DNA from 4 places in the Vibrio sp. R15-SG3-ISO1B genome. Region 1 is predicted to be linked to each of the others. Evidence: predicted binding sites of a transcription regulator. Region 1 holds the regulator's gene; each other region holds the start of a gene.
What was found. Region 1 encodes PurR, which represses purine synthesis genes. Its sites were predicted from a motif close to TNANGNAAACGTTTNCNTNA; they were not measured.
Positions count from the first base shown of each region.

Region 2: glyA (serine hydroxymethyltransferase) is a predicted target of PurR. The motif match lies at 2,087-2,106, and genes of this name have one in related genera.
Region 3: AC6R0S_RS08230 (formate--tetrahydrofolate ligase) is a predicted target of PurR. The motif match lies at 2,199-2,218, and genes of this name have one in related genera.
Region 4: AC6R0S_RS16700 (uracil-xanthine permease family protein) is a predicted target of PurR. The motif match lies at 1,649-1,668, and genes of this name have one in related genera.

Region 1 is NZ_JCBDGG010000002.1:116,409-120,680, reverse strand. It holds gene AC6R0S_RS00755 (TVP38/TMEM64 family protein) at 1-678, opposite strand, end outside; gene AC6R0S_RS00750 (TfoX/Sxy family DNA transformation protein) at 884-1,477, opposite strand; cyclic di-GMP riboswitch class I at 1,682-1,790, opposite strand; gene purR (HTH-type transcriptional repressor PurR) at 1,966-2,970, opposite strand; gene torD (molecular chaperone TorD) at 3,209-3,916, opposite strand; gene torR (two-component system response regulator TorR) at 4,155-4,272, shown strand, end outside.
Region 2 is NZ_JCBDGG010000045.1:155,348-159,619, forward strand. It holds gene vexH (vibriobactin export RND transporter permease subunit VexH) at 1-1,101, shown strand, start outside; gene AC6R0S_RS13915 (DUF6198 family protein) at 1,147-1,746, opposite strand; gene glyA (serine hydroxymethyltransferase) at 2,184-3,434, shown strand; gene AC6R0S_RS13925 (hypothetical protein) at 3,539-3,850, opposite strand; gene lipA (lipoyl synthase) at 4,025-4,272, opposite strand, start outside.
Region 3 is NZ_JCBDGG010000029.1:275,513-279,784, forward strand. It holds gene AC6R0S_RS08220 (fatty acid cis/trans isomerase) at 1-1,760, shown strand, start outside; gene AC6R0S_RS08225 (hypothetical protein) at 1,799-1,987, shown strand; gene AC6R0S_RS08230 (formate--tetrahydrofolate ligase) at 2,247-3,995, shown strand; gene AC6R0S_RS08235 (putative nucleotidyltransferase substrate binding domain-containing protein) at 4,137-4,272, shown strand, end outside.
Region 4 is NZ_JCBDGG010000051.1:100,901-105,172, forward strand. It holds gene AC6R0S_RS16690 (DUF2069 domain-containing protein) at 1-30, shown strand, start outside; gene AC6R0S_RS16695 (DUF2066 domain-containing protein) at 141-1,427, opposite strand; gene AC6R0S_RS16700 (uracil-xanthine permease family protein) at 1,759-3,009, shown strand; gene ybaK (Cys-tRNA(Pro) deacylase) at 3,017-3,493, opposite strand; gene ushA (bifunctional UDP-sugar hydrolase/5'-nucleotidase UshA) at 3,567-4,272, opposite strand, start outside.

The sequences.
Region 1 (4,272 bases):
ATTGGATTGCGGTGTCGCTTTGAGTTTGGCCATTACCCATTTGGCAACGATAGGGAATACCCCAAGCAACGCAAAAGAGGCAAGTACCGTTGGGGAGACGATGCCTGACAAACTGTCGATTTGCGCTAGCTGAGTCCCGGCGTTGAGGTAGACGGCCGTGCCCGGCAACATACCCAGTTGACTAACCAGATAGAAGCGCGCGATGGTGATGGGCGTAAGACCCATCAAGAGGTTGATCAAAAAGAAAGGGAACACCGGTATAAGGCGCAGTGAGAAGAGATAAAACGCACCATCTTTTTCGACCCCTTGGTTAATTGTCGCGAGCTTATCGCCAAACTTGCTTTGTACCCACTCTTTGAGTAAAAAGCGGCTGCTTAAAAACGCCAAGGTGGCACCTATCGTACTGGCAAAAGAAACGAGCAATAAACTGGTCCAAAAGCCAAACAGCGCAGCGCCAAGCAAGGTGACGACGGCTGCTCCAGGGATCGAGAAGGCGGTGATAGCGACATAGGCGAAGAAGTAACTCAGCGCGGCTAGGGCAAAGTGGGTGTCAATGATTTCAGCCAGCGCTTGCTGCTGAGCTTTGGCGTTATCAAGTGTCAGGTATTGACCAAAGTTTGCGCCTAAAAACACAATCAGAGCGAGCAAACCAATACCTAAAAGCAGTTTCTTGTTCATATGGATCCCTTTGAAAACATCATCATTGATCATTGTTAGATATGAACCAAAAAGCCAGTAAAAAATTTCGCCCTAAGGGGAAAACACGTTGAATTCTATGACGAAGGAATGGAAACGCTGAAAAAGCATCGGCTAAAAACGTCTCAAGCCAGCGGTGTTCGGCTGGCTTGAGAAGGGTATTGGAATTAATGAACGCTATCGCTGACTAGCTTTGCAGCTGATTCAGGAGCTCGTCGCGTCTTGCTTGAGGGACCACAGACCAGTGCGTACCTTTAATTGCCCCCTCAAGTGCCCACAGCAGGTCGATACTGACATCGGCAGAGTGTGTGGAACGAATCGCTTTATACGCTTCCACTGCGCCCGTCTGCTCCAAACGGGAGACACTGTCGATACCCGCTTTCTTGAGCATTCGCTCGGTCGCCAGACGCAAGTTCGGCAGATCTTTGAGGCGCGTTGGTTTGGCGTTGGTTTGACGCTGCTTGTCTTTGTTGGCCGCCTCTAGTGCACTGTTTGCCATCGCAACTGTCTGAGCGACATCCTGATCCCAGTCATGACCGAGGGCGTAGTATTTGGTAACCACAGGGAAACCACGCTTTTTATACACGTATGGCTCGAGTCCCTGAGCATTAAACTGTTGGGCCAACGAGTCGTCGGCGCGTATGTGAAGTTTGTCATTTACCACGAGGGCAAACATGGTGTCATCAGCGAAGATTCCGAATCCACCAAACATTGAGCGAGACTTGATCTTGCCCAATGGTTCAAACAATCGCATTGAGTCTTTTAAAATTGGTTTATCCATGCTGTTATTCTCGGTGTATTACAATACGCCACCAAATTCAGGTCCGAGAGATTAGCAAAAATATGCAGGTTTTGTGTCAGTAGGGTGTCATTCTGGCTCATAAAAGAATAATCCTACTCACGGTGTGAGCGCATAATGCGCGCGCAACGTTTAACTCATTGTATTCTTTGCTTTTGATAAAGAATTACGGAGTGCACATTTGCCATCGGCAACCCCGCTACCAAGCAGTCATCAACGTTGATATCGTTGAGTGGCTGCAACAGGCCGGAAGCTTTGCGTCCCATCCTTTCGAAATGGTTTGCCCTGTTCGTGGCATTCGTCGAACATAATAAGCATAAATAATTTATGGGCTAAACATCACGTTTTGATGGGTTAAATGTGATCTTAGTTCATAAAATAGAGGGGTGTTACCGAGAGAATAAAGCCCAGCGGATGAGAAGTATTCTCGCTGGGCTAGTCGATGTGATGTGCTGAACTTGTTCGTTGGTCTATTTCACCGTCGCCACGGTATCGCGCTCGACGATTTCTGGGTGCATTTCAAAAATACGTTTTTCATGCTCTTTGTCTTTAATACGTTCGAGCAAAATCTCAAATGCGTTTTTACCCACACGGCGCTTCGGCTGGTGAACCGTCGTTAGCGGTGGTGAAAAGTACTCGGCTAGCTCAATGTTGTCATAACCAATGACCGACATGTCTTCTGGAATACGAATGCCTTTTTGCTGTAAACGGCTCATCAAACCGAGCGCCATCGTATCGTTGAAACAGAATACTGCGGTTGGCTTTTCGTCCATGGCGACGATTTTGTCCGCGGCAAGCACGGCGGTATCGCACTCAAAGTTACCTTCTAAGATCCAATCTTCGTTGACGCTCAAACCCGACTCGTTCATTGCGCGCTTAAAGCCTTGGATGCGCTCTTGGCAGGCCGCTTTTTCAAAATGCCCACTCAAGCAAGCAATGCGCTTGTGGCCGTGATCAATCAGGTATTTTGTTGCGAGGTAGCCGCCTTCTTCCGAGTTGTCGATGATTTTATCGGCTTGTGAGCTTTCCGGGCCCCAATCCATCACCACCTTAGGGATGTCTTTATGACGGTCAAGCATTTCGCTCAACTCTTCGGTCAAATCTGAACACATCACTAAGATGCCATCGACGCGCTTTTCCGCCAGCATGCGAATGTAGTCACGTTGTTTCTCGTAGATGCCGCCAGTGTTACACAAGATCAAGGTGTAGCCTTGACGGTAGCAGTAGCTCTCAACCCCGTCGATCACTTCCGAGAAGAAAAGGTTGGTCGATTGAGTAACCAGCATGCCTATTGTGCGTGTCGAGTTACATTTCAGGCTGCGTGCAACGGCACTTGGGGCATAGTTCAACTCTTGAACCGCTTCCATCACTTTTTCTTGCGTGGCTTCAGCGACAAAGCGTGTTTTGTTGATCACATGGGATACAGTGGTGGTCGAGACACCCGCTAAGCGAGCGACGTCTTTAATCGTGGCCATATGGTTTTGTCCTGTCGATGACTGCCTACTATTCTATGAAAAGTTAAGTCTATAAAAGTAAAGTCTATACAAAGTTTAGAGTATGTAGACAGAAAGTATCAGAAACACAAAAACCGCCCTCAAAAAGCGGTTTGTATTTATTAGTTTTATCGTTTGCGGACCGGATTGTAGTCCGCAACGTCGATTTGGGCAAATAAAAAACCCGCCTTTGGGATCTCGCCACACCTTTTGTATGGGCTTAATCGCTATCGCCTTGCAGGTAGGCTTTATCCAATTGAATGAACGCGCACAATAGCGACGACAGCGCCGCATAGAAGCCGAATGTGTCGAGGCGCTGGCAGCGCTCGGCAAACCTCTCAATCCAAGGGAGTAGATGCTGCTCAATAAAATCGGCTTGCTCTTGGTAGGCGAGATGCGTGTCGCCTGCCGTCTGCTCTGCTGCATGAGCGCCGCGCACAATCAGGTTACCTAAAAAATCCAACTCTATCGCGAGATGATCAGAAGGTTCATTGAGCCCTGAATGCACGGCCACGCCATGTTGTTGGAGCAGAGTGTCCATCTGTTTGGCGGGCTCCCCATTGAGCAGTCCGGATTCATCTAAGTAGACAGAGGCGTAAGGCAACGCGCTGTCTCGGTCGGATTTTAAAAACAGGTCGCAATAGTCGGCTGATAGTTCCAACTGAGCATCTGGCCTGTCTTGCAATCGGTTCAATGCATCGATGAGCCTGTCTGCGGCTACGTTAAGCTCAGGGGTTTGTGCAAGTCCCGTCAGAAAGGTACGTGTGTCCACCGAATGATATTGGGCCAGCTCTTGCTCTGAGAGCTCTTTGGCAAACACGCTCGAAAACCACCAGTAGAGCTCGGCGCGTTGCTCATCAAAGGCGCGCTGCTCTTTTTCGGCGGGAGATAAAGGGTCGGAAATCTGGGCGTTAGGTGTCTCTGGCATGATGGGCTCTCAACTGAATCAGATGCCGTTAAGTCTAACGGATAAAAATGAACAGCGGTCAACCTGATTATGAGAAGAAATGGTCAAATATGGCAATTTGTGAACAGGGCAGCAAAGCTTGCTTTGCATCAATGAATCGCCAACTTTTCACCTCCCAAAGAGGACAAAGATGGAGTTGTGACTAATTATGAATAGAATAAAGCCATTGAATCAGTGTGTGAATAAGTGAGTAGAGCCGATGAGCTACCACATTTTGGTTGTTGAAGATGATGAAGTGACTCGCCGTAAATTGGCGGGCTACTTTCAAACCGAAGGGTATCAGGTGAGCCAAGCTGAGAATGGCGCGCAGATGCGCG
Region 2 (4,272 bases), on a different contig from region 1:
GATTACTCTGAACTAAAAACGTGGGCGGAAAAACTTGAAGCGATCGCCGAAGCGTCCCCGTATATGGAAGGGGCAGACATTAACTACTCTGAGCGTACACCAGAGTTGGTAGTCTCGGTTGACCGTCAACGCGCGGCAGAGCTTGGGATCAGCGTTCAGGATATCTCAGACACTCTTGAGATCATGCTGGGCGGCAAAAGCGAAACCACCTTTGTGGAACGCGGTGAAGAGTACGACGTCTATTTACGCGGTGATGAAAACAGTTTCAACAATGCCGCGGATTTGAGCCAAATCTACATGCGTACCTCGGGTGGTGAGCTAGTGACGCTCGATGCCTTGACTAAGATTGAAGAGGTGGCGTCATCCACACGCCTGTCTCACTACAACAAGCAAAAAGCAATCACCATCACTGCCAACCTGTCGGACGGCTACACCTTAGGTGAGGCGCTGGACTTTCTTGATCAGCAAGCGGTAGAGCTGCTGCCAGGGGATATTTCGGTCAGTTACTCGGGTGAGTCAAAAGACTACAAAGAGAATCAGTCGAGCATATTGATGGTGTTTGGTTTGGCCTTGCTGGTGGCGTATTTGGTGTTGGCGGCGCAGTTTGAAAGCTTTATCAACCCGTTGGTGGTGATGTTTACCGTGCCGATGGGCGTGTTTGGTGGCTTCCTAGGTCTGGTGATTATGGGCGAGGGGATGAACATCTACAGCCAGATTGGCATGATCATGTTGATTGGTATGGTGACCAAAAACGGTATTTTGATCGTCGAGTTCGCGAACCAGCTTCGAGACCGCGGGTTTGAATTTGAGCAAGCGATTGTTGATGCGGCGGCGCGTCGTCTTCGCCCGATTATGATGACGGCGTTCACCACGCTAGCGGGCGCTATCCCATTGATACTCTCGACAGGCGCTGGCTATGAAAGTCGCGTTGCGGTCGGTACGGTGATCTTCTTTGGTATGGCGTTTGCCACCTTAGTGACCTTGTTTGTCATTCCGGCTATGTACCGATTGATCTCGGCCAACACGCGCTCACCGGGCCATGTTGAAGCGGAGCTCAACAAAGAGCTCAGCCAAGACGTCACGGTGCGTAAAGCGCATTAATGACTCAGCCCGCACGTTCGCGGGCTGTTTTTTTAGCGGTATTTTTTAACGGTATTGAACGGTGTAGCGCGTCGGTTTGTGGTTCATAGCGAGCACGAGGTTGAGCAAAAAAGCGCCCAAAATCGACAAGCCAATGATGTAAGGCGTCACAAAGAAGAACGAAGCGACTAAAATCAGCACATCAATCGCCAACTGAGTTTTACCCACTGAGATAGCGAATCGATCTTGAATCCATAAACAGAGCACGTTGAAACCGCCAAGGCTTGAGCGGTGACGAAATAGGATCAGCATCCCGAGCCCCATCAGCAAGCCCCCCGCCAGCGCACAGTAAATCTCATTAATGGTCTCCAGTTTTATCACTAAATAGAGGTGGTCAGCGAAAATGGAGACCAGAGCACCTGAAATGGCACTATTGACCGCAAACCGAGCGCCAAACCGCTGCCAAGCGAGCGCGTAAAATGGCAGGTTCATGGCAAAGTAGAGTGTACCGAATGACCAAGTGCTGAATTGGCTGACCAACAGAGCTAGACCTGTTGTACCGCCAGTGAGTAGCTGAGCGGATTGTAGAAAGAATACCCCTTGAGCGACAAGAAATGTCCCGGTGAGAATCGCGATCCAATCTTCTTTACGTGAGTGTTTTTCCATCAATTTGAAACTTTCATCGGAAATAATGGCGCGCATACTAGTGAAAAAATTAGGTTTTCGGTAGCTTGAGAAGGAAATTTAAGGTAAACCTATGTAATCACTGTTTTACGGGGTGTAAAGGAGAAAATTGACACTCATGATCGACGTTAACTGGGTTGAGCATCGGTGGCTGAGATCTCTGTTTATTGTGCAAGCAGAGTAGGATTCAGACAAAGTGATTGATTGACGTTATGTCGCGTATGAGAATCTTCGTAAAACATTATGAAAAAACTGCATGAGAAAAAGTGTATTTTTCTCTTTATGACCCAGATCAAATTATGTAGAATGCGCGTCATTAACCCGATGCAAACGTTTGCGTCAGCGTAAAAACGTTATTCTCAGGGTCGTAAGTCGGTTTTTTTGCCAATTTAAGTCTTAATCTGAGTCAGGAGATACAGATGCTAAAGCGTGATATGAACATCGCAGATTACGATGCGGAACTGTTCGCAGCTATCCAAGAAGAAACTCTTCGCCAGGAAGAGCACATTGAACTGATTGCTTCAGAAAACTACACCAGCCCACGTGTAATGGAAGCTCAGGGCTCTCAGCTCACCAACAAATATGCAGAAGGCTACCCAGGCAAGCGTTACTACGGTGGTTGTGAGTACGTCGATAAAGCAGAAGCGCTAGCGATTGATCGTGCTTGTCAGCTATTTGGTTGTGAATACGCGAACGTACAGCCTCACTCAGGTTCACAAGCCAACAGTGCTGTTTACATGGCGCTACTTAACCCAGGCGATACGGTCTTGGGCATGAGCTTGGCACACGGTGGTCACCTAACGCACGGTTCTCCTGTTAACTTCTCTGGTAAGCACTACAACGTCATTCCTTACGGCATTGATGAAGCGGGCCAAATCAACTACGACGAAATGGAAGCGCTAGCACTTGAGCACAAGCCTAAGATGATCATTGGCGGTTTCTCTGCGTACTCTCAAATCGTTGATTGGAAACGCATGCGTGACATCGCAGACAAAGTGGACGCGTACCTATTTGTCGACATGGCGCACGTTGCGGGTCTGATTGCTGCGGGCGAATACCCAACGCCAGTGCCTCACGCGCACGTTGTGACGACCACGACACACAAAACCCTAGCGGGTCCACGCGGTGGCCTTATCCTGTCTAACGCTGGCGAGGAGATGTACAAGAAGCTGAATTCAGCGGTCTTCCCTGGTGGTCAAGGTGGTCCTCTAATGCACGTTATCGCGGGTAAAGCGGTGGCGTTTAAAGAAGCGATGGAGCCTGAATTTAAAGCGTACCAAGGTCGCGTGGTGAAAAATGCCAAAGCGATGGTGGCTCAGTTCCAAGAGCGCGGTTACAAAATCGTGTCTAACGGTACAGAGAACCACCTGTTCTTGGTCGACTTGATTGACAAAGACATCACAGGTAAAGATGCGGATGCGGCACTAGGCGCAGCCAACATCACCGTCAACAAAAACTCAGTTCCGAATGACCCTCGCAGCCCGTTTGTGACCTCGGGTATTCGTGTGGGTACACCAGCGATCACTCGCCGCGGTTTCAGTGAAGAAGATGCGAAAGCGCTCGCGAACTGGATGTGTGACGTGCTGGATAACATCGGTAACGAAGAAGTGATTGAAGCGACGAAAGCGAAGGTGCTAGAGATCTGTAAGCGTCTACCTGTTTACGCGTAATCTCACCGTTCGATATCGAGCCTGTTTTGCAGAGCGACGGCTGAGCGAAACAAAGAAAAACGCCCTTTATGTGAATACATAAAGGGCGTTTTTGCGTTTAAGGGTTATTTAGAGATGCTGAGTAGGGTGCCAGATTTACACTTGAAGGAGTAGTACTTGCTGCTTTCGCTGAACTTGCCGAGCCCTTCACCGTCGCAGTAATCAATGTTGATGTCGCGCATGGTTTCCAGCGTGTTCTCGCTGTCTAGCGCAAATTTAGACCCGTCGGAACAAATAATACGTACACGGCCGTCATCGCTGACTGAATAGAGATCGACCTCGGTATTGCACAGCTCAAAGGAGGCTTCACGAAAGTTGTCTTGTTTGGTATTGGAGGCGCAGCCAGAGGTGATTGTGACAACGGCAATCGCGGCCATGCTAAGTGCAGTCAGTTTCATCGTATTCCCTTTGATTCATAATCTTTTCATTAGCTTAGAGAATCTCTCTAAGGCATTCAAGCTTTGGGGTGATTATTTGAGGCAATAAGTTGGGCCAATAAAAAGGCTGACCTTTCGGCCAGCCTAGATAAATTCGATGGGTTTTACGCTTTGTTAGCTGACTTCAATGCCTTGCGCTTGAAGGTCGGCATGGTAGGAAGAGCGAACAAAAGGACCACACGCTGCGTGAGTAAAGCCAAGCTCTAGAGCAATCTCTTTCAACTCATCAAACTCTGATGGCGGCACGTAACGTTCCACTGGTAAGTGGTGGCGGCTTGGCGCAAGGTACTGACCTAGCGTGAGCATGGTCACGCCGTGCGCACGCAAATCTTTAAGTACTTCGACGATCTCTTCTTTGGTTT
Region 3 (4,272 bases), on a different contig from region 1:
AGGAATACGCGACTCTCATGGCCTGGCTGCAAGGCGGCGCAACGATGAGCGCACCGCTGCCGCTTAGCCAAGAGCAGCAGCAACATGTTGATCAGTACGAAGCACTGCTTAATCTGCCTTCTCGAAAAGGTCAGTTGACTGCACGCTATCTCTATGAGCACCTGTTTCTCTTCCATCTTTATTTCTCTGAGATAGACGATGCGCAGCCGAGATTTTTCACTATCGTACGCTCAGCAACCCCACCGGGCGAGCCGGTTCAGCGCATTGCCACTCGCAGGCCGTACGATGATCCGGGCGTGGCGCGCGTATACTACCGCTTGATCCCTGAGCAAGGCACTATTGTCGATAAGACGCACATGCCCTATGCGCTTAATCAGCAGCGCTACCACAACTGGAAAAGCTGGTTTATTGATGCTGAGTATGACGTCGCGACCTTACCCAGTTATGAGCCTGATGTCGCGGCGAATCCCATGACGGCCTTTATCGATCTACCCGTCAAAGCACGCTTCAACTACTTGCTCGACAACGCACAAAATACCATCAACGCCTTCATCAAAGGGCCGGTATGCCGAGGACAATTGGCGCTCAATGTCATCAATGACCGATTTTGGGTGTTTTTCTTAGATCCCGATAAATCGGATATTCCGCAAGTGAATGAGTTTTATCGCTCGCAAGCCGACAACCTAAAACTGCCTGCTGAGCTGGAAAGCAATACGCTGCCGATTGCCAATTGGGTCAGTTATTCCAAGCAGCAAGCGCGCTATTTGAAAGCGAAATCTGAGTTCACCAATCAGTGGTTTAAAGACGGCAAACACCTGACCACCGATATCATCTGGACAGGCGGTGGCACGAACCCCAATGCCGCTCTCACGGTATTTCGCCATTTTGATAGTGCGTCGGTGGTCCAAGGGTTAGTCGGCACGCCACCAAAAACCGCTTGGGTGCTTGATTATGCCTTGTTAGAGCGCATTCATTACCTCCTTGTGGCAGGCTTCGATGTCTATGGCAACTTTGGCCACCAATTGATGACGCGCATGTTTATGGACTTCCTGCGCCTAGAGGGAGAAAGCAATTTTGTCGCCTTGCTGCCTCAAGAGGTTCGTCATCAAGAGCATTCGAGCTGGTATCAAGATCAGAGCGCTCAGTTGAGTGATTTCTTACAGCGCAACGTCGAACCCTTCAACCAACCAACGCAAGTGCGCTATGCCAGCGATGATCCGAAAGCGGAGCTGTATGACATTCTCCAAACCCAACTCGCCCCCGTACTGTCCAACCGTTTCAAGATTGAGCAAACAGGCCTAAGTGAGCGCAGTGAAGCAAGCCTGAGACGTATCGATGCAATACAAGGTGAAGGTCTGGTCCATTTGCCACAAAGCCTAATGATCATGGTGCGCGCGGCAAGCGGACAAGAGCAGTTGTTTACTCTGCTACACAATAACGCTCACACCAATATTTCCAGCTTGTTTAATGAGGAGAGTAACCGAGATTTCGCCAATGATGATTTAACCTTAGTGCGCGGAGTGATCGGTAGCTATCCGGCTGCGTACCTATCGTTGGAGGAATCCGAGGTCGATCAGTTGGTCGAATCATTAGAAGCGCTGCGAACCGAAGACGATTACATCAAGATACTGGATCAATTCGCGATTCGCCGCAGTTCTGATGAATTCTGGCCGTTCAGTGACCGCGTGCACGAGTGGTATAAAGCGGATCAGCCGATCGAATTTGGATTGCTGGACTATAATCGTTTTGAAAACAGATAAACGCTTTAATTGGGTTTAACGTGTTATCGGAGGTAGTTATGGGACTTCAAGACAATATCCGAGCATTGGAGCAACAAATCTATGTCGCGTGCTCCGAAGGTGATTACGACACCGTACAGATGTTAGAGCACCAACTCGACAGCTTGAGAAACCGGTCATCTCACACCCGTGATGACTCCCCTTATGCACCCGAAGGGAAGCTCTATCCGGAAGACGACTGGTACTAACTATAGTTGCTCAGTCAACTGGGCCGGCTCACTCGCCCTGCCTTGCAGGGCGTTTTATTATTCTGTCACTCGCTCTGTTCACTCCAACATTGTTCGTTGACTTGTTGGCCTACATGTCCAACCCAATTTTCGTAGGCGTTCTTCGCCCAATCCGCTAAAATAATCCGTCACTAAAAAGCGCTTTACAACGCAGTATTACACGCTATCATTCGTGCGCAAACGTTTGCCTCACTTTTTGAGTCTGTATTTTGAGGGTTTTATGCTGTCCGATATTGAAATCTGTCGCACGACATCACTGCAATCTATCGATCAGGTTGCGCTTAACGCTGGATTAACGGAATCAGAGTTTCACAGCCAAGGAAAATATAAGGCCAAAATCTCACTGAGCACACTGAAAAGGCTCGATGATCAACCTACAGGCAAGCTGATCGTCGTGACTGCGATTACTCCAACCCCTCTTGGCGAAGGCAAAACCGTCACCACGATTGGCCTTGCGCAAGGATTGAAAAAGTTGGGGCGCTCAGTAATGGCGTGCATTCGTCAACCTTCTATGGGGCCCGTGTTTGGCGTCAAAGGCGGAGCAGCCGGCGGCGGTTACTCTCAAGTCGCACCGATGGAAGAGTTGAACTTACACCTCACTGGCGATATTCATGCTGTGAGCGCTGCCCACAACCTCGCGGCGGCCGCCATTGACGCGCGTCTGTATCATGAACAGCGCAACGGCTATGACGATTTCGAAACGCGCAGTGGACTCAAAGCACTGCGTATTGATCCAGAGCGCATCGTATGGAAACGAGTAATGGATCATAATGACCGTGCACTGCGCATGATCAGCGTGGGTCAGAACGAGCCAGGTAAAACCATCAATGGGTTTGAGCGCCAAGATGGCTTTGACATCTCAGCCGCATCTGAACTGATGGCCATTCTAGCCCTTGCCAGCAACCTGAGCGATTTACGCCAGCGTATCGGCCGTGTCGTACTGGCTTATGATCTCGATGGGCAGCCCGTGACTGCAGAAGATTTGCAAGTCGCCGGCGCAATGGCGGTGTGTATGAAAGACGCCATCGAACCCACGTTAATGCAAACGCTCGAAGGTGTGCCGACCTTGATCCACGCTGGGCCTTTCGCCAATATTGCTCACGGTAACTCTTCCATCATCGCAGACAATATCGCCACCAAATTAGCCGATTTCACGGTCACCGAAGGCGGTTTTGGCTCAGACATGGGCTTTGAAAAAGCGTGCAACATCAAAGCACAATTCTCTGGCAAAGCGCCTGATTGCGCCGTCATTGTGGCAACGTTGCGCGGACTTAAAGCCAACTCTGGCTGTTACGACTTAAAGCCAGGCCAAGCCTTGCCCGACGCCCTATTCCATGATGATAAAAACGCGCTGCACGCTGGATTTGAAAACCTAAAATGGCACATCGACAATGTCAACAAGTACGGCGTACCGGCGGTTGTGGCCATCAACCGATTCCCGCAAGACAGCGAACAAGAGCTCGCTGAGCTGAAGGCGCTGATCGAAGCTCTGCCAAACAATGTCGCCGTTTCTATCAGCGAAGGCTTTGCCCTTGGTGGTGAAGGCACTCGTGAGCTTGCCGCCAAGGTGGTGGAACAAACGCAGACGAACGCGAGCTTTAAGCCACTGTATAAACTCTCCCAATCAGTGGAAGAGAAACTGATGGCGGTAACAGAAACAGGCTATGGCGCGGCGTCCATAACGCTCAGTGAGCTGGCGAAAGCGCAACTGGCCCAGTTCAAGCAGCAGGGCTTTGATCACCTTGCCGTCTGTATGGCAAAAACGCCCATGTCCATCTCAACTGATGGCGCAGTCAAAGGGGCGCCTAGTCACTTTGATGTGCCAGTACGGGAACTCAAGCTGTGTGCAGGTGCCGGTTTTATCTACGCCCTGTGTGGCAATGTGATGACGATGCCTGGTCTCCCTGATAAACCGGCGTTTATGAATCTTGATCTCGACGATGACGGCAACATCATCGGGCTGAGCTAAACCTTAGCGAGTTAGAATTTCATTTTAGTTGTAACCAGGCTTAGGCACTGTGCCTAAGCCTTTATTTTTTAAGCCACTGCGCCACTTTCCACCCTAGATGTTGTACCATTGACATTCAGTCAGCCAACAGTGGATCCCGTCATGGAAGCCGAACTACTCGAAATCAAAAACTTCCTCGCCCAACACCCGCCTTTCGATGAACTCGAAGATGAGGTGCTCAACACCGTCACGAAAAGCATAGAAATCTCCTATTTTCGTGAAGATACACCCGTCATCC
Region 4 (4,272 bases), on a different contig from region 1:
TTCGGCACTGAAGATAAGTCTGAGGGATAAGGTCACACTGATGGTCACCCATCTAGCCAACTCACCCTTATACTCCGGGTAAAAAACGACAAAAGGGGCGGATCATCCAGCCCCTTTCTCATCTCAAATCTTGATGTGGTTTACTCTACTACCTCAATAGGTTCAATCTCCACACCTTCAGTCTCTGCCACTGCTTCGTTGGCAGAGACGTCACTGTCTGGCTGGATCAGTAGCGGCTCAGGTTGATACGGTTTACCTTGCCACTGGAACAGCAGCACCGTTTCAGTCTGAATAAGCGGGGCTGAAGCCGCCAGCGAACTCTCTGTCGCCACAAGAGTTGAATCGGCCGTCGTCGTATCGCTAGGCTGATTGAGCTCATCGCTGCCTTGCACTGGCAACGTTGGCGTGAGCTCCCCTACCTCGGGTTCAGTTTGAATAAACTGGGTCTCCAGTTGCGTCACTTCGAGTGCAGAGACCTGCTGCTCAAACTCTTCAACACTGGCAAGCAAGTGGACATCAAACGTCACCTGATTGCCTTGAATTTTGATGATGTCTAACGAGGCGACTGAGCTCAGTGCCTTGAGCTTATTCTCAAGTTGGAAAAAGCCCATCGCGTCATTGAGTTCAATAAAGCGTGCTTTCACGGACTCAGAAGACTCACTCGCCACCAGCACCGCACTCTTTTTCGCGTAGTAGTCGCTGATTTGGTTAATCATTTTATTCGCCGCATCTGCACCATTATTGGCGCCGCTAATCGGTGCTTGACGAGTCACCCCTATGGTCGCAGGCTTTTGATCGTATAACGTCCAACGTAGTGATTCGCCTTGCACTTTCACCACTAAGACAGCATCAACCGGGTAGCGCTGACTCGCTTGACCCACTGGCTGAATAAAGCCGCCCCACAAGTCTGAGACAGCCACTCCGGTAACGTCATCAAAATCGCCAACCGGTACGGTCACGGGCAAGCCTCGCTCTCGCGCTTGCTGCTGCAAGTTGACCAGTGTCTCAGAGCGAGAATGCTCCCAGATGATGGTGCGATCGTAGGGCGTCTCTTCCACCATCCAAACTAAAACGTTCGCACGTGTTGCTGGCCAAAGCGGCAGTTGCGCTTGACTGAGTAGAGAGCGAATATGAGGGCCGCTAAACGACATACGCAGTGAGGTCTCCTCACCGATTTTGCCGTAGCCGAGTTGAGAAACGTACTGAGCGCTCTGAGAGAGGGCCTTCTTGACGACTTCGTTATCCGCAGCTTGCGGGTCGCCAGACGCGCGAATGATGACTTGCTTCATCCCAGCTTCGCGAGCTCGGGTATCGGCGTTATTCTCGCTTTGATCGATGACGATTTCAGCTCGGTAAAGATCCACATTGGTCAAGGCCATCGCTGGCAAACCCATCAGTCCGAGCGCGAGTAAAGCTAAACGGCGCATACATTTCCTACATCTAATCGAATTCACAAACAGCGATGATAAGCAACTATCCGCTGCGGGGCAACTTTCCCGGTCGGTTGGCAGCAGCAAGCGCGATATGGCTAACACTCTCCTCGTAGCCACTCTCGGAGTGAAACAGCAACGCACGGATTAAAATAGCAAAGCACCGAGTAAACGCAGTTCACCTGCCTATTCAAACGAGCAATATTTGATCAAGCTCAGATTGCAATCGTTTGCTTTAATGTTAAAATCTCGCGATTTTATTTTTAGTACCTATGCTCTATCGCTATGTACTAGACCGAAACTATCCGCTTTACAAAGGAATGACGACATGAAAAATGCCATTCAAGGCGCACAAATGCTGTTTGTTGCGTTTGGGGCCCTGGTTCTCGTCCCGCTGCTGACGGGACTCGACCCTAGCGTTGCCCTCTTCGGTGCTGGCCTTGGTACCTTACTCTTTCAATTAATGACTCGCCGCTCTGTTCCCATCTTCCTCGCCTCCTCCTTCGCTTTTATCGCCCCTATCCTTTACGGAGTACAAACCTGGGGGGTACCAGCCACTATGGGTGGTTTGATGGCCGCTGGCTTGGTGTATGTCGCAATGGGTGGTCTAATCAAACTTCGTGGGGTTGAGATTATCCATAAATTGCTGCCTCCCGTTGTGGTTGGGCCGGTCATTATGGTGATTGGTCTTGGATTGGCGCCCGTCGCCGTCAATATGGCACTGGGTAAAGGGGGCGATGGCACCCAACTGATTGATGGACAAGCGGCGCTAGTAATCTCTTCTGTTTCACTGCTCACCACGATTCTACTGAGTGTCTTTGCCAAAGGCTTCCTCAAGCTCACCCCTATTTTGGGGGGCATTGTGGTGGGATACTGCCTGAGCTTGGGCTACGGCATTGTCGATTTCACGCCGGTCAAAGAAGCGGCATGGTTTGCGCTACCAAACTTCACGGCGCCTGAATTTAACATTAACGCCATTCTATTTATGATTCCCGTTGCCATCGCGCCAGCGGTGGAGCACGTTGGGGACATGCTGGCCATTTCAAACGTCACCGGAAAAGACTACCTGAAAAAGCCCGGCCTTCATCGCACGATTGCAGGGGACGGGGTCGCGACGATGGCGGCATCACTGTTTGGTGCGCCACCCAACACCACCTACTCAGAGGTGACAGGTGCGGTTATGCTGACCAAAGCCTTCAATCCTGTGATCATGACCTATGCTGCAGTGACGGCTATTGTCCTTGCGTTGGTCGGCAAGCTTGGCGCTGCGCTGCAAACCATCCCTATGCCAGTGATGGGCGGTATCATGATTCTGTTGTTTGGCTCAATTGCGACCGTGGGATTGAACACCTTAATCAAAAATCACGTCGATTTGCACAAATCTCGTAACCTTGTCATCGTTGCCATTACCTTAGTCTTTGGTATTGGTGGTATGGCGTTTGGCATCGGTGAGTTCAGTCTCCAAGGCGTGAGCCTCTGTGGTATCGTCGCGATTGTGCTAAATCTGGTTCTTCCAAAAGATCTGGGTGAAAACCACGTCGTCGACAACGCACAAATGGAAGAGGAAGAAGCGCGCTAATCCACGCTCAGCCTTCACAAAGATTGGCAAACTGGCCCTGGGTCAGCTTTGCCAAATCTTGCGCCGCCAATTCGATTTCCAACCCTCGCTTACCTGCACTGACACAGATCGTTTCACGCTCCAACGCACTATGATGGATAAACGTCGCCAATCGCTTCTTTTGCCCGAGCGGGCTGATTCCGCCCACAATATACCCTGTCACTGTTTGCGCAATAGCCGGATCGGCCATCTCTGCTTTTTTAGCCTTTGCCGCTTTTGCCGCCTGCTTCAAATTGAGTTTTTGGTTAACAGGTATCACAGCGACAGCGAGGTTTTTCGCCTCACCATTGAGTGAAAACAGTAGAGTTTTAAACACGCTATTGGGATCTTGCCCTAATGCTTGTACGGCTTCGAGCCCGTAACTCTCGGCACGCGCGTCGTGCTGATACTGGTGTATTTGATGAGGAATTTTGCGTTTTTTAGCAAGATTGATCGCTGGGGTCATACACACTCCGAGAATAAAAAAGCGCAGCTCTAGGCTGCGCATTCAGTTAATAAGATTTAGCTTGTTAGGTCAATTACTTGTAAACCATCTCACCTGCTGGTGCGTATTGGTTTACATCTACTGGGCTGTTCGCCTCTAGGTAGTCTTTGAGCACTTCTGCATCAACGAAGCCCGTGTTGACGTGACCTGGGTGGTCCGTCAGCTTAGGGTAGCCATCGCCCCCTGCAGCATTGTAGCTTGGTACTGTGAAGCGGTAAGTGCCGTCAAGACGCAACTGTTTACCACCGATAAACACGTTTGACACTTCACCGTTTTCCACTGTCATTGAAATGCCGGCAAACTGAGCGTAAGCGCCAGAGTCCACTGGCTTGGTCGCCACAACGTTGAGGTAATCCAACACTTCTTGGCCAGACATATCGGTGTAGGTCAAAATGTTGGCAAACGGCTGAACCGTTAGTACGTCTTTGTAGGTCACGTCACCGCCTTCAATCGAGTCACGCACGCCACCTGAGTTCATCACAGCAAAATCCGCTTTGGCACGTTGCATGTGCGAGGTCGCGATCAAACGGCCTAAGTTGGTCTGTTGGAAACGAACCACATTACGATCCCCTTCCAGCTTGCCATTGGTCTCTGCGATCTTCACATTCAACTGAGCTTGACCTTGCTCTTGGTAAGGACGCAAAAACTCGAGCAGTTCGCTGTCTTCGGCAATCTCGTCTTCGATAAAGACGCGTTTTGATTCGCCATCCACTTTGACTTTTTTCTTCAAGTTGACCGGA